3 regions of the Streptomyces sp. NPDC015242 genome follow, and region 3 is predicted to be linked to each of the others. Evidence: riboswitches for the same ligand, from Rfam matches in the RefSeq annotation. Region 3 holds a riboswitch; each other region holds the start of a gene.
The links. A riboswitch is a leader RNA that binds a small molecule or an ion and turns the genes downstream of it on or off. The one in region 3 is predicted to bind cyclic di-AMP.

Region 1 (7,058 bases), on a different contig from region 3:
CGCCTCACGATGCCCGAGCTGGAGCTGCTGCCCGCCTCCTACGACCTGCCGGGCGCCCGCCTGCTCGACCTCGTCCAGGTCATGGACCGCATCCGCACCGAATGCCCCTGGTCCTCCCAGCAGACCCACAAGGGACTGGCCAAGTACGGCATCGAGGAGGCGTACGAACTCGTCGAGGCGATCGAGGAGGGCGACCGCGACGAACTGCGCGAGGAGCTCGGTGACGTCCTGCTCCAGGTGGTCTTCCATGCCCGCATCGCGGAGGAGGACCCCGACGAGCCGTTCTCCGTCGACGACGTGGCCGGCGGCATCGTCGCCAAGCTGATCCACCGCCACCCGCACGTCTTCGGCGACGCGACGGCCACGACCCCCGAGGAGGTCAAGGAGCACTGGCTGCGCACCAAGGCCGTCGAGAAGCGGCGCACGTCCGTCACCGAGGGCGTCCCGCTGGGCCAGCCCGGCCTGGCCCTCGCGGCCAAGCTGGCCTCCCGGGCCCGCACAGCCGGTCTGGACATACCGCTGCCGCCCGTCGAGGGCATCGGCTACGAGCTGCTGGCCCTGGCCGTCCGCGCTGAGGCGGAGGGCGTGGACCCCGAGGCGGCCCTGAGAGCGGCGGCGCGCGCCTACCGGGACGCGATCCGGCAGGCGGAGGGCTGAGCGGACCCGGACAGGACGGGGCCGGCGGGCCGGATACGGTCGGAGCGTGACCGACCAGCCCCAGCCCAGCCCGCCCGCCCCGGCCCCCGCCCCCGACCTGTTCACCTGGGAGTTCGCGAGCGACCCCTACCCCGCCTACGCCTGGCTGCGCGAGCACAGCCCCGTGCACCGGACCCGGCTCCCGAGCGGCGTCGAGGCCTGGCTGGTCACGCGCTACGCCGACGCCAAGCAGACCCTCGCCGACCCCCGGCTCTCCAAGAACCCGGCGCACCACGACGAACCCGCGCACGCCAAGGGCAAGACGGGGATCCCCGGGGAGCGCAAGGCCGAGCTGATGACGCACCTGCTCAACATCGACCCGCCGGACCACACCCGGCTGCGGCGGCTCGTGTCGAAGGCGTTCACGCCCCGCCGGGTCGCCGAGTTCGCGCCGCGGGTGCAGGAGCTCACCGACCGGCTCATCGACGGGTTCGCCGGGAAGGGCGGCGCCGACCTCATCCACGAGTTCGCCTTCCCGCTGCCCATCTACGCCATCTGCGACCTGCTCGGCGTCCCCCGCGAGGACCAGGACGACTTCCGCGACTGGGCGGGCATGATGATCCGTCACCAGGGCGGCCCGCGCGGCGGGGTGGCCCGGTCGGTGAAGAAGATGCGCGGCTACCTCGCCGACCTCATCCACCGCAAGCGGGAGGCGCTCCCCGCCGAACCCGGCCCGGGCGAGGACCTCATCTCCGGCCTGATCCGCGCCTCCGACCACGGCGAGCACCTCACCGAGAACGAGGCCGCGGCCATGGCCTTCATCCTGCTCTTCGCCGGCTTCGAGACGACCGTGAACCTGATCGGCAACGGTACCTACGCCCTGCTCACCCACCCCGGGCAGCGCGCCCGCCTGCAGGCCTCCCTCGCCGCGGGGGAGAGTGGCCTGCTGGAGACCGGCGTCGAGGAACTCCTGCGTTACGACGGCCCCGTCGAGCTCGCCACCTGGCGGTTCGCCACGCAGCCGCTCACCCTCGGCGGGCAGCGGATCGACGCGGGCGACCCGGTCCTGGTCGTCCTGGCCGCCGCCGACCGGGACCCGGAGCGGTTCGCCGATCCGGACGTGCTCGACCTGTCCCGGCGCGACAACCAGCACCTCGGCTACGGCCACGGCATCCACTACTGCCTGGGCGCCCCGCTCGCCCGTCTGGAGGGCCAGACGGCGCTCGCCACCCTCCTCACGCGCCTGCCGGACCTCCGTCTCGCGGCGGACCCGGAGGAGCTGAGGTGGCGCGGCGGGCTCATCATGCGCGGCCTGCGGACCCTGCCGGTGGAGTTCACGCCCGTGTCCAGGTGACACACCCTCAGGAATGTGATCTTCACGTGATCTGCGCGGCATGAACTTGTGACAAGTGATCGTCTGCCGATACGTTCACCCATCAACGCGGCCGGGACGCCCGGCCAGCGGGTCACTGCTGTCTCGCGAAAGGTCTCCGTATGCTCTCCGGGAACGGTCGGCACCGTCGCCCCCGCCAGGCTCCGGCACTCCTCGTCGCGGCCGGAGTGACCGGCTCCGCCATCGCGATCCCGCTCCTCGGGGCCTCCGGTGCCAGTGCGGCGGACGGCTCGACCTGGGACCGGGTCGCGGACTGCGAGACGGGCGGCGCGTGGAGCCAGAACAGCGGCAACGGCTACTACGGCGGCCTCGCGCTGTCCCAGGAGGACTGGGAGAACCACGGCGGCCTCGAATACGCCGCGAGCGCCGACCTGGCCAGCCGCTCCCAGCAGATAGCCGTGGCGGAGAGAATCCTCGCCGACCAGGGGGTCGGCGCGTGGCGCACCTGCGGACTGCTCTCCGGTCTCGAGCAGGGCGCGCCGGACCGGGCCGGCGAGTCCGGTTCGTCCGGTGACTCCGCTTCATCCGGCTCGTCCGGCTCGTCCGGGCTGCTCGACTCGCTGGATCCGTCCGGGTCCTCCTCGCCCTCTCCGTCCACCGCGTCCCCGTCGGCTTCCCCGTCCGGCGCGCCGTCTGACGGTCCGTCGGCAGCTCCGGACGAATCCGCCAAGTCCGACAAGTCGCCCGAGGCCTCCTCCTCGCCCTCGGCGCGGGAGGGGTCCGGCGGCTCGCCGTCGGCGTCCCCTGAGGCCGAGGCGTCCGGCAACTCCCGCCCGGACGGCGGCTCTTCCGGCCTCGCGGACACCGGCTCCGGCCGGCATCGCGGCCCCAGCGCCGACGAGGGCACCGGATCCGCGGACGGGTCCGCGGCCGGCTCCACGGGCCGGCATGCGGCGCGCGACGACGCGGCGGCCGGCGAGGCGTCCGAAGGTGCCTACATCGTGGGTGTCGGCGACGACGCCTGGTCCATCGCCGACTCCCTCCGGATCAGCGGCGCATGGCAGGAACAGGCCGCCGGGGACGAGCAGGCCGCCGAGGGCGGCGAGGCCGCCGTCGTCGCCGGTCAGACGCCTGGTCAAGCGGACGAAGCGGGCGAGAGGTAGTCGTTCGGGCAGTGCGGAAACGGCGGTGGAAGTCGCCCCGAAACCACGCGAGTTCACGCCGTGTTTCGCACTGAATGTCCCATATAAGAGCGGTGAGAGATAGATCTCAGAAGCCCTGATCGTCTTTGAAATTCGGCGGATCACCTGTCTACGGTCGTGATCGCTCGTCACCGCGAGCCCCGGCTGCCGCAACGCCGAATCCTGCCAGCGGCCGCCCGGGAACAGTCGTCGCGTCAAGCGCCGTAGGCAGGAGCGGGGGACCCAAGGTAGGTGCCCGACCGGCCGGTTGGCCGGAAGGGCTTGGGGTGAAGCCGTGTCCCGTGAGGGACGCGGCCGGGCAACTCAACCGGCCCGAACCCGACAGCTCACCTCGCAGGCGTCGGTGAGGGGATCTCTCCATGCTGTTTTCCGGCAAGGGCACGCACCGCCGTCCGTCCAAGGCCACTCGCGCCATCGCCATCGCCGGTGTCACCGGTGCCGCCGTCGCCGCCCCGCTGATGGCGGCCGGCAACGCCTCCGCCGCCACCGCGTCCGAGTGGGACGCCGTCGCCCAGTGCGAGTCCGGCGGCAACTGGTCCATCAACACCGGCAACGGCTACTACGGCGGTCTGCAGTTCTCCGCCTCCACCTGGGCCGGCTACGGCGGCACCAAGTACGCCTCCACCGCCGACCAGGCCACCAAGGCCCAGCAGATCGAGATCGCCGAGAAGGTCCTCGCGGGCCAGGGCAAGGGTGCCTGGCCGGTCTGCGGCAAGGGCCTGTCCAGCGCCGGCTACACCGGCGGCGGCTCCACCGACTCCGGCAGCTCCTCGCAGAGCCAGAGCCAGAGCCAGAGCCAGCAGAGCACCGAGACCCGCGAGACCCAGCAGCAGCCGGCCTCCCGCTCCGACGAGCGCCCGGCCGCCAAGAAGACCGTCACCACCCCGACCGGCAAGAAGGTCAAGAAGGGCGACGGCGAGTACAAGGTCGCCAAGGGCGACACCCTCAGCTCGATCGCGGCCGAGGAGAAGGTCAAGGGCGGCTGGGAGCGGCTCTTCCAGCTGAACAAGGACATCGTCGAGGACGCCAACCTCATCTACCCGGGCCAGCAGCTGCACCTGAAGTAAGCAGCGGCCCACCCCCGTCCCCACGGGCTCTCCGCCCCGGCGTGTTGCCGTACACGCCGGGGCGGGGTGTTTTCCGGCCGGGCCGTCGGCGGAGGTTTCGGCCGGATGTGGCGAACCGGCTTTGTTCCGTTCGGAAACAATTTACTCTCGGTTCTGTCCATGGGGTGGGCGACCCGGTGGCCGATCGCCCGGAGCCGGTTAGGCTCATGTCGCGAGCCACCGGCCCGCACCCCGCCGGGTCCACGCGACCCGCGTACCCGCGTCACATGAAGAAGGAGATGCTCGTGCCGTCCATCGACGTCGTCGTAGCCCGGGAAATCCTGGACTCCCGAGGCAACCCCACGGTCGAGGTCGAGGTCGGCCTCGACGACGGCAGCACCGGTCGTGCCGCCGTCCCGTCCGGCGCCTCCACGGGCGCCTTCGAGGCCATCGAGCTCCGCGACGGCGACTCGAACCGCTACCTCGGCAAGGGTGTGGAGAAGGCCGTCCTCGCGGTCATCGAGCAGATCGGCCCGGAGCTCGTCGGCTACGACGCCACCGAGCAGCGTCTGATCGACCAGGCGATGTTCGACCTGGACGCCACCGACAACAAGGGCTCCCTCGGCGCCAACGCCATCCTCGGCGTCTCGCTGGCCGTCGCCCACGCCGCCTCCGAGGCGTCCGACCTGCCGCTGTTCCGCTACCTGGGCGGCCCGAACGCGCACCTGCTGCCGGTGCCGATGATGAACATCCTGAACGGCGGCTCGCACGCCGACTCCAACGTGGACATCCAGGAGTTCATGATCGCCCCGATCGGCGCGGAGTCCTTCTCCGAGGCCCTGCGCTGGGGCGCCGAGGTCTACCACACGCTGAAGAAGGTCCTGAAGAGCAAGGGCCTGGCCACCGGCCTCGGCGACGAGGGCGGCTTCGCCCCGAACCTCGGCTCCAACCGCGAGGCCCTCGACCTCATCCTCGAGGCCATCAAGGAAGCCGGCTACACCCCGGGCGAGCAGATCGCCCTGGCGCTCGACGTCGCCGCCTCCGAGTTCTACAAGGACGGCGTCTACACCTTCGAGGGCAAGGAGCGCTCGGCGGCCGAGATGACCGAGTACTACGCGGAGCTCGTCGACGCGTACCCGCTCGTGTCCATCGAGGACCCGCTGTTCGAGGACGACTGGGAGGGCTGGAAGACCATCACCGACAAGCTCGGCGACAAGGTCCAGCTCGTCGGCGACGACCTGTTCGTCACCAACCCCGAGCGCCTGGCCCGCGGCATCGAGGAGGGCGCGGCCAACGCCCTGCTGGTCAAGGTCAACCAGATCGGCTCGCTCACCGAGACCCTGGACGCCGTGGAGCTGGCCCAGCGCAACGGCTTCAAGTGCATGATGTCCCACCGCTCCGGCGAGACCGAGGACGTCACCATCGCCGACCTGGCCGTCGCCACCAACTGCGGCCAGATCAAGACCGGCGCCCCGGCCCGCTCCGAGCGCGTCGCCAAGTACAACCAGCTGCTGCGCATCGAGGAGATCCTCGACGACGCCGCGGTCTACGCCGGCCGCAGCGCGTTCCCGCGCTTCAAGGGCTGACCGCGAAAGGCCCGACCCGTTCGAGGCAGCGTCGTACGTACGTCCCCGTACTCGGTCCCGTACCGTGTCCGGGGACGTACGCGCGTATGACGGTGCAGCGGGAGGCGGACAGACATGGCCGTGAAGGACCGGGACCGGTTCTCCACCGCGACCAGGATCCGGCTGCTCGGTGAGCAGACCGCGGCCCGGGTCTACCGTTCGCAGACCAAGCGGCAGGCCCGCCGCTCCCGGCTGACCGGCCGGGCCGCGCTGCTCGCCCTGGTGATGTGCTCGCTCATCGTGGCCCTGGCCTATCCGATGCGGCAGTACGTCTCCCAGCGCGCCGAGATCGAGGACCTGCGGCGCGAGCAGCAGCAGGCCCGCGAGCGGGTCGAGCACCTGCGCGACCTCAAGGCGCGCTGGCAGGACGACGCGTACGCCGAGCAGCAGATCCGCCGGCGGCTGCACTACGTCATGCCGGGGGAGACGGGCTTCATCGTGATCGACCCGCACGCGGCGAAGCAGTCGCGCACCGACCTCGGGGCGGCCGACCGCCCCTGGTACGCCAATGTCTGGGACGGGGTCGACAAGGCCGACGCCTCCGACCAGTGACGCGCCCCAGTGACCCAGCGGAACACCCAGAGAAAGACAGCCTGAAGACAGTCATGGAAACGCCCCCGCCGACCACCCCGCGCACCGAGCCCACCGACGCGGACGTCGAGGCCTTCAAGCAGCAGCTCGGTCGGCCCCCGCGCGGCCTGCGGGCCATCGCGCACCGCTGCCCCTGCGGACAGCCCGACGTCGTCGAGACGGCCCCGCGGCTGCCGGACGGCACGCCGTTCCCCACGCTGTACTACCTGACGTGCCCGAAGGCGAACTCCGCGATCGGCACGCTGGAGGCGAACGGCGTGATGAAGGAGATGACCGAGCGGCTGGCCTCGGACCCGGAGCTGGCGGCGGCCTACCGGGCGGCGCACGAGGACTACGTCCGGCGCCGTGACGAGATCGAGGAGCTGAAGAACTTCCCGAGCGCCGGCGGCATGCCGGACCGGGTGAAGTGCCTGCACGTCCTGGTGGCCCACTCGCTGGCCGCGGGCCCGGGCGTGAACCCGCTGGGCGACGAGGCGCTGGCCATGCTGCCGGAGTGGTGGCGCAAGGGCGCGTGCGTGACGACGGCCGAGGAGGACGCCCAGTGACCCGTGTCGCCGCCGTGGACTGCGGTACGAACTCCATCCGGCTGCTGGTCGCCGACGCCGACCCGGCCACCGGCGAGCTG
Region 2 (7,058 bases), 190 kb from region 3:
GCCCGCGCCCAGGAGCGGGACCTGCGCACCTGGCTCTACAAGCCCGAGGGCACCGGCAAGGACGAGGCCGACGAGCCCACGACCCTCGCCGACGCGGTCAGGCGCAACGCGGCCGAGGTGGAGGACAAGCACGGCGTCCCCCTCGAGGTCGTGGTGGTGGGCGACTGCCCGCTCGACGAGAGGATCGCCGCGCAGATGCAGGCCGCGCGCGAAGCGATGGTGAACGCCGCCAAGTACGGTGGCGAGGGAGGGGCCGTGCAGGTCTACGCCGAGGTCGAGGGCAAGACGGTCTTCGTGTCCGTCCGGGACCGCGGACCCGGCTTCGACCTCGACTCGATACCCGCCGACCGGATGGGTGTCAGAGAATCGATCATCGGCCGCATGGAGCGCAACGGCGGCACGGCGCGGCTGCGCGCGGTGCCGGACGGCGGCACGGAGGTCGAGCTGGAGATGGAGAGGGCGGAGAAGACGTCATGAGCGACCCGACCGAGGCGAACGGTACGGCGGCAGCGGCGGAGGCGGCCGGGACCGCGGGGGCGGGCGGGCGTCACGTGCGCGTGGTCCTCGTCGACGACCACCGCATGTTCCGTACGGGGGTCCAGGCCGAGATCGGGCAGACCGAGCAGACCGGCGTCGAGGTCGTCGGCGAGGCCGCGGACGTCGACCAGGCGGTCACGGTCATCACCGCGACCCGGCCCGAGGTGGTCCTCCTCGACGTGCACCTCCCGGGCGGCGGCGGGGTGGAGGTCCTGCGCCGCTGCGCCCCGTTGATGGGGGACACCGAGCAGCCGGTCCGTTTCCTGGCGCTGTCCGTGTCGGACGCGGCGGAGGACGTGATCGGTGTGATCCGCGGCGGTGCCCGCGGGTACGTCACCAAGACGATCACCGGTACGGACCTGGTGGACTCCATCTTCCGCGTCCAGGAGGGCGACGCGGTGTTCTCGCCGCGGCTGGCCGGCTTCGTCCTGGACGCCTTCGCCTCCACGGACGCGCCGCCGGTCGACGAGGACCTGGACCGCCTCACCCAGCGCGAGCGCGAGGTGCTGCGGCTGATCGCCCGGGGGTACGCCTACAAGGAGATCGCCAAGCAGCTGTTCATCTCGGTGAAGACGGTCGAGTCGCACGTCTCGGCGGTGCTGCGCAAGCTCCAGCTCTCCAACCGGCACGAGCTGACGCGCTGGGCGACGGCCCGCCGCCTGGTCTGACGCCGCCCGGCCGGACCGCCGGGCAGGGGGTGGCCGTCCGGGTCAGACGACCCGGGTGGCGCCCGCGTACGGCATCTCGTCGAGCGGGGCGACCCGGACCGGGGCCGAGGGGTTCGGGGCGTGGATCATGCGGCCGTCGCCCACATAGATGCCGACGTGACTGATCCCGGCGTAGAAGAACACCAGGTCGCCGGGGAGGAGTTCGGAGCGGGAGACGCGCCGGCCGGCGTCGATCTGGGAGTAGGTCGTGCGGGGCAGGGAGACACCGGCGGCGCGGTAGGCGGCCTGGACGAGCCCCGAGCAGTCGAAGGCGTTCGGGCCGGTCGCGCCCCAGACGTAAGGGCTGCCGAGCTTCTGGTAGGCGTAGGCGACGGCCGCGGCCGCGCGGGAGTGGGGCGCCCGGGAGGGGGCGGAGCCGGGTGCCGCCAGGGTCTCCCGCTGCCCGGCGCGTGAGGCGCGGGGGGCGGCGCCGAGTCGGGTGCGTTCCTCGGCGGTGAGCCGGGAGAGCAGGTGCCGTGCCGAGCCCAGTTTCCCGGTGATCGTCTTCTTGTGCCGCTTCAGCTCCGTCTGCCGGGACTTCAGGGCGGTCAGCTCGATGTGGGCGGCGCCGCGCAGCTGCTCGATCTCCCGCAGCTGTCTGCGGACTCCGGCGACGGCGGACTTCTGCCGGTTGCCGGCCCGCTCGACGAACTCGGCGTTCTCCAGGTAGCGGTCGGGGTCGTCGGACAGGGCGAGCCGGAGGGCGGGGTCCAGGCCGCCGTCGCGGTACTGGGCGGCCGCGAGCGAACCGAGGACCTCGCGGGCGGTGGCGAGTCGTTCCTCCGTGCGTGCGGCCCGGTCCTGCAGGCCCTTCAGCCGCTGCCCGGCCGCCTCGGCCTTCTCCTTCGCGCCGTTGTACTTCTCGGTGGCGACCTCGGCTTCCTGGTAGAGCTTGTCCACCTTGGCCTTGACCTGGCCGGGGGTGAGCTGGGGTTCGGCGTGTCCGGTCCCGTCGAGTCCCGTCGCGGTCGCCGCGCCGGCGAGGGCGATCGTGGCGGCCGTACGGGCGGTGCCGCCACCGGTCGAGCGCCGGCGGGGCTTGCGGTGCGCTGCCACTCTGCGGGCCACGTCCTTTCCTCGGCCGCCGGTGGGTGCGCGGGGCCGCCGGGGGAGCGGACGGCGGCCTGCGCGCGTCCGGCGGCGGCCCGCACAGGGGAAGCGGACCGCCGCCGGACCTTCTCGGCGGTGGTGTCCGGCTGCCGCCCCTGGCCCGGGCGGCGATGGGGAGCCGGTCACCTGGTGGAGGACGCTAAACCTCGGTGGGCGGCGCCGGGAGCGGGTGTGCGGAACTGGCGCGAGAGGACCGACGGTGACCGTATGTGACCGTCGTGCCGCCCCGGCCTCGCCTGCTCAACCCAGCGTGATGACCGATGTGTCCATTTCCTGGGCGAGTGACGGTGATCGGATGCTATGGGGCGTGAGCGCGCGCGGACGGGCCGGTGTCGGGCCGCTGTGCGGCCCCTGGTTAGGCTCCGGCCCCATGGACGTACTCATCCACCTCTTCGTCGGTCTCCACATCATCGGCATCGCCGCGCTGCTGGGCGGTTTCCTCACCCAGATGAAGGCGATGGGCCAGGGCACCGCCCGCTACACGCCCGCGATGCTGCACGGCGCCCTGACGATGCTGGTCACCGGGATCGTCCTGGTCGGCCTCAACCAGGCCGACGACCAGACCGTGAACAACATCAAGATCGGCGTGAAGCTCGCCCTGCTGATCGTGATCCTCGGCCTGGTCTACGTGAAACGGGACGACGAGCAGGTGGACAAGGGCCCGTTCGGCCTGGTGGGGCTGCTGACCGCGGCGAACGTCTTCATCGCCGTGCTCTGGACCTGACCCCGGCTGGCCCTGACCCGGCCCGGGCCGCGGCGGCCGCCCGGGCGGTGCACGCGAGCCACAGGGCCACCGCCGCCCACAGCAGCGCCTCCCCGGCCACGTCGAGCCACGGGGCGTCCAGGGCGGCGGCGCCGGACAGCGCCGCGGCCGCCGTCACGGCCGCGGCGAACACACCGGCCCAGTGGCGCGCGTCGTAACCGTGCCGGGGCCACATGAGCCCGGCGGTGAGCAGAGCCACCCCGCACACCAGGGTGAGCACCAGCAGCGCGACGGTGACCCTGGTGAGGACGGCGTGGTCGTCGTCGTTCCACAGGTACAGGCGGGCGCTGTCGGCGCCGAGGAGCCGCGCCCCGGCCAGCGCCGAGACGGCGAGTGCGCCGCATGCCAGCCAGTGGTCCCCGCGCCCCTCGGTCACCTCGCGCGGCGCGAAGCGGAACAGGGCGACGACGTAGAGGATCAGGCCCAGCCAGAACAGCACCATGGCCGCGTGGGCCGGCCAGGCCGCCGACTCGGCCGCGGCGAGCGTGGCGCCGAGCACGGCGAGCCCCTGGGTGGCCACGCAGCGCAGGAACACGGTGCCGCCACGGCCCGGATCCCGCGCGGCGAGCAGCAGCGTCCACAGCAGTGCCGACAGGGCCAGCAGTGCCGCGGCCGACCTGCGCAGGCCTGCCGCGGAGAAGCCGGCGCCGATCAGGGCGGTCGCCGTCGTGAGCGTGAGGGCGGCCGGCGCCTGCGCCCGCCAGGTCGCCCGCGGCAGCCGCAGGACGGCGAACGCCACCGCCCCCAGCCAGGCCGCGCAGGCCGGGACCAGCGCGATGCGGGAGAGGACCTCGTAGCCCGCCGAGTCGAGACCGGCCGACAGGGTGCCGGTGGTCAGCGAGTACGTCGCCCACAAGGTGGCAGACGGGGAGGGGCCGGGCATAGCGCCGATGCTAGAGAGCGGCGCGCGGGTTGGCGGAGGGGCACGCGCGCGTGCCCCTCAAAAACGTCCGGGACCCCTCAGGCCGGCCGCACCACGCTGTGGATCGACGACTCGCCGTCGTAGTAGATCGACTCCTCGCGCACGTAGGCGCCCGGCTTCGGGGCGTGGATCATCATGCCGTTGCCGATGTAGAGGCCGACATGGGTGATGTCGTCGTAGAAGAAGACCAGGTCACCGGGGCGGGCGTCGGCCAGCGGGACCGTGGTGCCGGCGTCGACCTGGTCGTAGGTCGTCCGCGGCAGGGTCACCCCGGCGGCCTTCCACGCGGCCTGGGTGAGGCCGGAGCAGTCGTAGGAGCCCGGCCCGACGGCACCCCACACGTACGGCTTGCCGATCTGCGCGCGGGCGAAGGCGAGCGCCTTGTCGGCCTTCGTGGCGTAGGAGGAGTCGGCCGGAGGCGTGGACGGGGACGTGGAACCGGTGCCGGGCGACGTCGTGCCGCTCTCCTGCTGCCGGGCGGCCTCCTCCCGGGCCTGCTCCTGCGCGGCCTGCTCGCGGGCCAGCTCGGCGGCCTTGCGGGCCGCCTCCTCCTGCTTCTCCCTCTCGATCGCCGCGAGCCGTGCCTTCTCCTCGGCGGTCAGCCGGGACAGCAGGGCGCGGGCGTCGGCGAGCTTGCGCTGGACGGTGGCCTTGGCCGTCTTCAGATCGCTCTGCGACTCGGTGAGCGTCCTCAGGCTCTCGGTGGCTTCCCGGCGCTTGCTCATCGTCTCGGACTGCTGCGTGACGTAGTCGTCGACCGCCGCCTTCTGGCGTCCGGTCATCCGGTCCATCAGCTGGGACTGGTCGAAGTAGTCCTGCGGGGTGTCGGCGAGCAGGAACGTGGCCGTGTCCGGGGCGGCGGTGCCGGTGCGGTACTGGGCGGCCGCGAAGGAGCCCAGCTTCTCCCGCGCCTCGTTGAGCTTCCCGGCGCGCTGGGCGACGTCGTCGAGCAGGGTGTCGACGCGCTTGCGCTGCTTCGCGGACCTCTCCTTGGCCGCGTTGTACTTCTCGGTCGCCGACTCGGCCTGGCGGTACAGGTCGTCGACCTTCTTCTCGACTTCCTCGAGGCTGGGCCTGTCGTCGGCCTCGGGGGCGGCCGTGGCCGACTGGGACAGCAGGGCCACGGAGGTGAGGGCCGCCGTCGCGAGGGCGGGGGTCCGTATGCCTGCCACGCGCGTGCCCGAAGGACGCGACTTACGGTGCGACGCCAAGGGTGGCGACTCCTTCCAGTGCTCCGCCTACCGGGTTAGCTGTCGGGTTCGGGCGGGTGGTCTCGGAAGGGTTGCCCTACGGCCTTCCCGTGACGGGAGTCGGGCCGATTCACCCCAAGGTCTCGGTGGGTCCCCGGCTCCGGCTGCCGCTGCGGCACACCGGACTCGGCGGGGGCCGCGCGGCCCGGCGACGTTCGCCGGTGGGGGTCATGCGGCCCGGTCGCACCGTAGCCAACTGGTGTGGCCCGTGTGAAGGTTGATGGGTGATATGCCCGATACATTTTCGTGACCTTGCCCCGAAGCCTTGCCCAGCGTGAAGGGATGAGGGGATTTGGTCACCAGTCGCCCCGGAATGGGCAGGGTGTCGCGCGGTGTGATCGCGCCATTCCGCAGGGCGATCACGGGGTGGCGGCCGGCCGGGAAACGCCCCTCTTTCCGGCGACGTTCCCGGGTGGGCCGCGGGCTGTCAGTGGGGCGCCCTAGACTCGGAGAGCGATGAGCAGCCTCTTTGACGACAACTTCCTGGCGAGTCTCCAGGCCCAGCGCGGCCCCGCGGACGAGCCCCCGCCGCCGCCCGAGGACGATCACGTTCCGGAGTCGATCCCGGACGATCTGTTCGGCGGGAAGTTCGACGTGCCGCCGGACCGGGACACCCACTACCGGGACGGCGCCCCCCGCCCGGTGATCGACTCGGCCGCGCTGCTGGACGGACTGAACGACAACCAGCGCGCCGCCGTCGTCCACTCCGGCTCCCCGCTGCTCATCGTCGCCGGCGCCGGCTCCGGCAAGACCCGCGTGCTCACCCACCGCATCGCCCACCTGCTCGCCGAGCGGGACGTGCACCCGGGCCAGATCCTCGCGATCACCTTCACCAACAAGGCCGCCGGTGAGATGAAGGAGCGCGTCGAGCAGCTCGTCGGCCCGCGCGCGAACGCCATGTGGGTCATGACGTTCCACAGCGCGTGCGTGCGCATCCTGCGCCGAGAGAGCAAGAAGCTCGGCTTCACGTCGTCCTTCTCGATCTACGACGCCGCCGACTCCAAGCGCCTGATGGCCCTGGTCTGCCGTGACCTGGACCTCGACCCCAAGCGGTTCCCGCCGAAGTCGTTCAGTGCCAAGATCAGCAACCTGAAGAACGAGCTGGTCGACGAGGAGGACTTCGCCGCCCAGGCCACCGACGGTTTCGAGAAGACCCTCGCCCAGGCCTACGCGCTCTACCAGTCGCGGCTGCGCGAGGCGAACGCCCTCGACTTCGACGACCTGATCATGACCACGGTCAACCTGCTGCGCGCCTTCCCGGACGTCGCCGAGCACTACCGCCGCCGCTTCCGGCACGTCCTGGTCGACGAGTACCAGGACACCAACCACGCGCAGTACGCCCTGGTCCGCGAGCTGGTCGGCACCGCCGAGCACCCCGCCGACGTCCCGCCCGGCCCGGACGACGTCCCGCCCGCCGAGCTGTGCGTCGTGGGCGACGCCGACCAGTCGATCTACGCCTTCCGCGGCGCGACGATCCGCAACATCCTCCAGTTCGAGGAGGACTACCCGGACGCCACGACGATCCTGCTGGAGCAGAACTACCGCTCCACGCAGACCATCCTCAGCGCCGCCAACGCCGTCATCGAGCGCAACGAGTCCCGCCGCCCCAAGAACCTGTGGACCAACGCGGGCACCGGCGCGCTGATCACCGGCTACGTCGCCGACACCGAGCACGACGAGGCGCAGTTCGTCGCCGACGAGATAGACCGCCTCACGGACGCCGGCGAGGCCAAGGCCGGCGACGTCGCCGTCTTCTACCGCACCAACGC
Region 3 (7,058 bases):
CGCCCCACGGCACTGCTGGAACCGCCGTGCGGCGCCTGGTTCGGCGCGTTCGTGCCGCACGAGCGGGACGACCTGCCGGAGAAGGTGCGCGCCTACGAGAAGCGCGTCGGACGCGCACTCGACATCGTGTACACGTACCACGACATGTCCCTGCCCGAAGGCACCCGCCGCGAGGGCCAGTTGCTGACCCCGGAGGAGCAGCGCGTCGGTGAGGACCACCTGCTGCTGCTCTCCTGGGAGAGCAAGTGGTGGGGCGGCAGCAAACGGCAGCAGCCGACCTGGAAGCAGATCGCGGCCGGCGAGCTGGACGAGAAGGTCATCGACGTCCAGGCCCGGCGCATCAAGGACTACGGCAGGAAGGTGTTCCTCTCCTTCGACCTGGAGATGGACACCCGCACGCCGGCCAACGGCACGCCCGCCGAGTTCGTGCGGGCGTACCGGCACATCCACGACCGGTTCCGCGAGCTGGGCGTCGACAACGTGGTGTGGACGTGGATCACCACCGGGTACCTCGACCACGCGGACGTCATCAAGAAGATGTATCCGGGCGACGAGTACGTCGACTGGGTCGGCTACAACCAGTACAACTACTACCGCTGCCACAACACCGGCTGGCTCACCTTCGCGCAGACCCAGGACGCCACGCACGAGTGGATCCGGGAGAACATCTCCGACGACAAGCCGCTGATGCTCTCCGAGTTCGGCACCGCGGCGGACCCGGCCCGCCCGCGGCGGCAGGCCGAGTGGTACGCGCGGGTGCCCGCGGTGCTGAAGGGCCTGGACGGCGTGAAGGCCGCCCTGCAGTGGAACTACCGCGACCCCGGACCGCACTGCAACCTGGCCCTGGCCAACGACGCCGCCTGGGACAGCCTGCGCGAGGCGGTGGCCGACCCGTATCTCAACCAGCCGCTGAGGTAGGCGGGTCAGCCGGCGAACTCGGGCCCGCGCACGGCCGCGCGGGCCCGCCGGTACCACCGCCAGGCGACCGTCCTCGGTCCGTCCCGGTAGGGCGCGACCCGTGCGCCCGTTCCGGCCAGCCAGCCCTCGACGTCGGCGACGGTGTGGCCGCGGCGGACGATGAGCCGGGCGATGCGGTACCGCTCGTCGTGGCCGGAGCTGAGGGCGTGGCGGACGGCGGTCGCCGTCTCGTAGCCGGCCCGGGCCGACATGGCCCGCACGCGCGGGCTGTTGTAGCCGTGCGGATAGGCGAGATGCCGGACCTCGTGCCCGAGGGCGTCCTCCAGTACGGCCTTCGACGTGCGCAGCTCGTACGCCAGGTCCTTCGCGGGCAGCGTGTCGAGCTGCGCGTGCGTGACCGTGTGGCTGCCGATCTCCATGCCGGAACGTTCCAGCTCCGCCACGCCGGCCAGGGTCATCATCGGGGCGGGCGGCAGCAGACTGCGGCCGCCCGGGGCGATGGCGCCGGTGGTGAGATAGGCGGTGGCGGGCAGCGCCCGCTCGGCCAGGGCCTCGGCGGTGGGGCCGGGCAGGTCGGCGAATCCGTCGTCGAAGGTGAGCAGCACGGGCCGGGGCGGCAGCGGTGCCCGGCCGGCCAGGTGGTCGGCGATCGCGCTGATCGTGACGGGGGTGCGCCCGCTGCGCACCACGGCGTCGAGATGCGCGGCGAACTGCCGCGGCGTGACCGTGAACTCGGCGATCCAGGACGGTGGATCGTCCATCACGCAGTGGTAGAGGAAGACGGGGACGACCCGGGCACCGCCCCGACCGCCTGCCTGCGCCGGAACTCGTGAGACGTCCCTGCCCGCCGCGGCTATCGGTCCCTCACCGTCCCGCGTCCCCCGCTCCGGGGTGCCTCTGCCGTTTCCCCGGCTCTCGCCGCGCGTACTCGTCGACGTCCTCATCCCGCCCTCCGCACACTCGCGCGCAGCGCGTGCCGCGCCTTCAGATAGCCGACCGGTCCGTACACCATCCCCCTGCGCTGCAGCCGCGACAGCCGCCGCGGCCAGGGATGGGTCCGAGCGTCGTGGTCCCCCGGCAGGCCACCGCCGCCCGCCCCGTCCGCCGCGCGCACCGCCGTCAGGGCCCGGGCGTGCGCCAGGCCGCGCGGCAGCCGCGCGAGGAACGCCGGCAGCAGCGCGGGACGGTTCACCAGCACGGCGGTCAGATACGCGGTGAGCCCGGCGCCGTAGCCGTAGGCCTGGGTCTCCAGGTCCCGCCAGGTCTCCCGGTGGTGGTGCCAGACCAGGGCGTACGGCGTGTAGCGCAGCCGGTGGCCCCCGGCCAGGACCCGGACGAAGCCGTAGAGGTCGTCACCGCCCCGGGCGGGCGTCCCGGCGCCGGTCGCCGGATCGAAACCGCCGACGGACCGCAGGACGTCCGTGCGGAACGCCATGTTCGCGCCCGAGCCGAACCGCCCCGCGGTGAACGGGAACAGCGGCTCGTCGACCGGCGGGTCCGCCGGGTCGTACGTCCTTGGAGTGAAGCCCTTCGCGAAGCCGCCGTGGCTCTCCAGCAGCACCTGGGCCGGTGTCGTCAGCCGCGCGGGCAGGATCAGCCCGGTGGCGCACCCCAGTGCGGCGTCGGCGGCGAAGGGCGCGGTCAGTTCGGTCAGCCAGCGCGGGTCGGCCACCACGTCGTCGTCCGTGAAGGCGACGACCTCGCCCCGCACGGCCGCCAGCCCCGTGTTGTGCGCGACCGCGAGGCCCGGCACCGGCTCGCACACGTACCGCACGCGCTCGGCGTACTTCCGTTCCACCAGCTCCCGCGTCCCGTTCGTCACGGGCGCGTTGTCGACCACCACGATCTCGAACCGCGGATGGTCCTGGGCCAGCAGTGAGTCCAGCGCCCGGGCCAGCTGCCCGGCCCGCTCCCGCGTGGCCACGACGACACTGGCGTACGGCGGCTCCCCCGGCGCACCGGATTCCGCACCGGCGCACTCCGCCCGCGCCCGCGCTGCCAGCACGACCCGCGGATCCGCCCCCTGCGGTACGTGCGCGAGCAGCGTGCCCACCGGGCGGCCGTGCCGTCTGACCAGGACGAACACCTCACCGTGCGTGATCGGCGGGTTCCCCGGACCGGGTCTGAGCACCGCCTGGTCGCCGTCCAGATCCAGCTCGGCGACCTGCACCGCCCCGATGGCCAGGAACCGCCGGATCTCCTGTCGCGCACGCGCCGATCCGGCCATGCGCCCACCCCCTCGTCGTCAGGTACGGCGCAGCCGGGCCGCGCCCTTCAGGGTCCGCGCGGCCAGCGCGGCGAGCCGCGGCCGGCTGCGGACGAAGCTGTGCGCGCGGCGCGCCGGCTCGCGGCTCAGCCAGTGCAGCGCCGCGCCCGCCCCCGGCCGCGTCACCGCACCCTCGTACACGGGCAGTTCGCCCGTCTTCAGCGCGTCCTTGTACTCGGCCGCGCCCCGCCCCAGGTCGAGCGTGCCGATGCCCGCGGCGGCGGCCGCCTCGGCCATGCGCAGGTGCAGCACCAGACCGGGCGAGAACTTCGCGAACTCCGGGTCGTAGGCCGGGAACCAGCAGGCCAGCACCGACGCCGAGCGCAGTCCGAAGTGCGCGGCGACGGGCCGCTCACCGGCGTACAGCACGGACAGGGTGCCGGTGCACTCCGGTGCCCGGGTGCGGGCCAGGTGCCCCACGAGCCGGGTGATCCACTCCTGCGCGAACCGGTCGCGGCGGCCGGTCCTGCGGTACTGCGCCGACTTCCACTCCATGAGCGTGCGCAGCGCCGCCGGGTTGCGTTCGTCGAACACGAACCGCACCTCGCCGGCCTGCCGTCCCAGCCGGCGCTCCTTGGCCAGGGTGGTCTTCAGGAACTTCGGCGACTGGGCGCGCAGCACCGACTCGTAGGTCTCGTACCCCTTCTCCACGTCCACCACGAAGGTGGTGTGCTCCTCCGCCGCGTACCGGACGAACAGCCGCTGCCCGGACTCCAGGTTGTCGAAGGCGAAGGACGACAGCGCGCAGGCCCGCAGCAGCGCGCCCGTCTCCACGTCCAGGCCGGGGCGCAGGACCGCGCCCTGCGCGTCCGAGACACCGAGCCCGATGGCCCGGCCCTGGCCCAACGGGCCCCGCTCGTAGGGCAGGAAGCCGGCCGGCTCCGGGCCCTCGTAGACCACCGCGACCCGGGCCCGCGGCCTCACCAGACCGACGGCCTCGGTGAACTCCGGTTCCATGAAAGGGTTGCGCGGCGCCTCCGAGGCGGCGCGCAGCGCGCGCCAGCGCTCCCTCTCCTTCTCGCCGAGCTCCCCGGGCCCGGCCACACGTATGCGCCCACTGCTCAACCTGACCCCCCGATCAAGTCCCCCCTGGACACTTGGAAGGTACCGCCCGATGCGGCCCCTCGGGTAGGTAGCGGACCATGTTGTTGCCAACCGGTGCAGAGGCCTTCAACCGGGCAATCGGCGTGTGCGCGCGATGAAACGAACGGTCGCGTTGTCCGTATTCTCTGATCATGGCCGCACCCCTCGCATATTCACTCATCGCCACCGACCTGGACGGGACGCTGCTGCGCGGCGACGACACCCTGTCCGACCGGTCCCTCGCCGCGCTCGCGCGGGTGGCGGACGCCGGTGCCCAGCACCTCGTGGTGACGGGCCGCCCGGCACCGAGAGTGCGGCCGCTCCTGGACGACCTGCGCTGCACGGGGCTCGCGGTGTGCGGGCAGGGCGCGCAGGTGTACGACGCCGGCGCGCACCGGCTGCTGTGGTCCGTCACCCTGGACCGGGAGCTGGCGGAGACCGCCCTCGGCAAGATCGAGGCCGAGGTGGGGGAGGTGTACGCGGCGGTCGACCAGGACGGTGTCGACGGCCTGACGCTCATCGAGCCCGGCTATCTCATGCCGCACCCGACTCTGCCCGCGGTGCGGGTGGAGCGGCGCGAGGAGCTGTGGGGCGAGCCGATCAGCAAGGTGCTGCTGCGCCACCCCTACCTGTCGGACGACGAACTGGCGGCGACCGCGCGGTCCGTGGTCGGTTCGCTGGCGACGGTGACGATGTCGGGCCCCGGCACGGTCGAGCTGCAGCCGTGCGGGGTGACCAAGGCGACGGGGCTGGCGCTGGCCGCCGAGCACCTGGGACTGCGGCCGGCCGACACCATCGCCTTCGGTGACATGCCCAACGACATCCCGATGTTCGACTGGGCGGCGCGCGGCGTCGCGATGGCCAACGCCCATCCCGAACTCAAGGCCGTCGCCGACGAGATCACCCTGTCGAACGAGGACGACGGCATCGCCGTCGTCCTCGAGCGACTGCTGGGCGGGGCCGGTCAGTACGGGCCGTTGACGTTGTCGATCGAGCCGTAGCGGTCGGCCGCGTAGTTGCAGGCCGCCGTGATGTTGGCGACCGGGTCGTACGGGTCGTAGGGGGTGCCGGAGACGTGGTAGGCGGCGAAGGTCGGGTCGATGACCTGGAGCAGACCCTTCGACGGGGTGCCCTTGGCGGCGTTCGAGTCCCAGTTGTTGATCGCCTGCGGGTTGCCGGACGACTCGCGCATGATGTTGCGGTAGATGCCGTCGTACGACCCCGGGATGCCCTTCTGGGCCATGATGTCCAGCGCCTCGCGGATCCATCCGTCGAGGTTGTCCGCGTAGGTCGTGGCGGCGGCCGGGGTGGCCCGGGTGACACCGCCCGCGGGCTTCGCCGCGGACGGCGTCGCCTTCTTCCCGGCGGTGGCCTTGGCCGTGGCGACCTTCAGCTTCAGACCCGGGTGGATCACCTTGGGGTCGTCGCCGACGGCGGAGCGGTTGGCCTTGTAGAGCTGCTTCCAGCCGCCGGAGACGTCGTACTTCTCCGCGATGCCGTAGAGCGTGTCGCCCTTGGCCACGGTGTACGTGAGCGACTTGGCGGGCTGGACGGCCTGCGGAGCGCTCTGCGCGGCGGGCGCGCTCTGGGGGGCGGCGGCGCCGGCCTGCGTGGCGCCGAGGAGCGGCAGGGTCAGTGCCGCCCCACCGGTGCCGGCGGCGACGACACCACGGGTGATCGGGTTCCTTCTGGGGCGACGGTGCTTACCTCGTCCGGGCATGGCGATGTTCCTCTCCGGCGCCTGCGAGGTGAGCTGTCGGGTTCGGGCCGGGAGGTGCCCGGCCGCACACGGCGTGGTGCTGTCGTGCGCGGCTTCACCCCGAGCCGTTCCGCTGTGCGGTCCGGCGACTTACCTGGGTCCCCCGCTCCTGCCCTGCGTGAGTGAGTCGGTGTGTGTGGGGTGTCCGGGCGGCGGCAGGATTCGGCGGTCCGCTCGGACTGGGCCGGAACGTATGCGAGAGCACATGCCGGGAACAAGCACCGGAGTCACACCGGCCGCCGGATGACCTTGTTCCGGGGGTGGGGGACCGCTTGATCCTTTGCATGAGCCAAGGCTCAACTCGCTTACGCCGGACGGCGCTACCGCGCGGTGCCCGGCCGGGGCGGGAGGGAGGGGAAAGTGATTCAATTCACTGATCACGATCCGAGGTGCAATGTCCGCAAGAGGAATTTGCTTCGTCAATGCCGCAAATGCAGCATAGGTCGTGAATTCCTGGAAAGTCGGAACATGTCTGTTCTTATGAGCTGATCGAAAACATGGCGGTCGTGATCGGATACCGCCCGGCCTGTAAGCATGGGCGCTGGCGGTGATCGAAACGTGACCGGATACGCTGATCCGAGTGATGGCAGCGACCTATCGACAATCCGCGTAAGCACCGGCAGACACCAGCAGACAGGAGACCCCTCGTGACCGACGTCGGGCCGTTCGGGCTGAGCGTGCGGGACCAGGCTCTGGAAGCCGATGTCCAGGCCGGGCTGGCGGCAGTCGAGGAAGGCTTGCTCGAGGCCACCAAGAGCGAGGTGCCCTTCATCACGGAGGCCGCCCAGCACCTGGTGCGCGCCGGCGGCAAGCGGTTCAGGCCGCTGCTCGTGATGCTCGCCGCCCAGTTCGGAGACCGGCACGCACCCGGGATCGTGCCGTCGGCGGTCGTCGTGGAGCTGACCCACCTCGCCACGCTGTACCACGACGACGTGATGGACGAGGCCGCCGTACGCCGCGGGGTGGACAGCGCCAACACCCGCTGGGGCAACTCCGTCGCGGTCCTCACCGGCGACTTCCTCTTCGCCCGCG

Region 1: another riboswitch for cyclic di-AMP. It lies ahead of ACF07N_RS25920 (transglycosylase family protein); the one in region 3 lies ahead of ACF07N_RS10810 (transglycosylase SLT domain-containing protein).
Region 2: another riboswitch for cyclic di-AMP. It lies ahead of ACF07N_RS09880 (NlpC/P60 family protein); the one in region 3 lies ahead of ACF07N_RS10810 (transglycosylase SLT domain-containing protein).

Annotation. Positions count from the first base shown of each region.
Region 1 covers NZ_JBIBUF010000008.1:86,831-93,888, reverse strand. The annotation lists gene ACF07N_RS25935 (nucleoside triphosphate pyrophosphohydrolase) at 1-657, shown strand, start outside; gene ACF07N_RS25930 (cytochrome P450) at 704-1,990, shown strand; gene ACF07N_RS25925 (transglycosylase family protein) at 2,131-3,132, shown strand; cyclic di-AMP (ydaO/yuaA leader) riboswitch at 3,361-3,526, shown strand; gene ACF07N_RS25920 (transglycosylase family protein) at 3,531-4,238, shown strand; gene eno (phosphopyruvate hydratase) at 4,523-5,803, shown strand; gene ACF07N_RS25910 (septum formation initiator family protein) at 5,918-6,394, shown strand; gene ACF07N_RS25905 (DUF501 domain-containing protein) at 6,448-6,978, shown strand; gene ACF07N_RS25900 (exopolyphosphatase) at 6,975-7,058, shown strand, end outside.
Region 2 covers NZ_JBIBUF010000002.1:976,332-983,389, reverse strand. The annotation lists gene ACF07N_RS09905 (PspC domain-containing protein) at 1-477, shown strand, start outside; gene ACF07N_RS09900 (LuxR C-terminal-related transcriptional regulator) at 474-1,205, shown strand; gene ACF07N_RS09895 (NlpC/P60 family protein) at 1,248-2,300, opposite strand; gene ACF07N_RS09890 (hypothetical protein) at 2,725-3,078, shown strand; gene ACF07N_RS09885 (hypothetical protein) at 3,056-4,000, opposite strand; gene ACF07N_RS09880 (NlpC/P60 family protein) at 4,078-5,250, opposite strand; cyclic di-AMP (ydaO/yuaA leader) riboswitch at 5,258-5,431, opposite strand; gene pcrA (DNA helicase PcrA) at 5,746-7,058, shown strand, end outside.
Region 3 covers NZ_JBIBUF010000002.1:1,162,723-1,169,780, reverse strand. The annotation lists gene ACF07N_RS10835 (glycosyl hydrolase) at 1-918, shown strand, start outside; gene ACF07N_RS10830 (polysaccharide deacetylase family protein) at 924-1,679, opposite strand; gene ACF07N_RS10825 (glycosyltransferase) at 1,859-3,145, opposite strand; gene ACF07N_RS10820 (GNAT family N-acetyltransferase) at 3,164-4,249, opposite strand; gene ACF07N_RS10815 (HAD family hydrolase) at 4,420-5,268, shown strand; gene ACF07N_RS10810 (transglycosylase SLT domain-containing protein) at 5,232-5,987, opposite strand; cyclic di-AMP (ydaO/yuaA leader) riboswitch at 5,991-6,169, opposite strand; gene ACF07N_RS10805 (polyprenyl synthetase family protein) at 6,674-7,058, shown strand, end outside.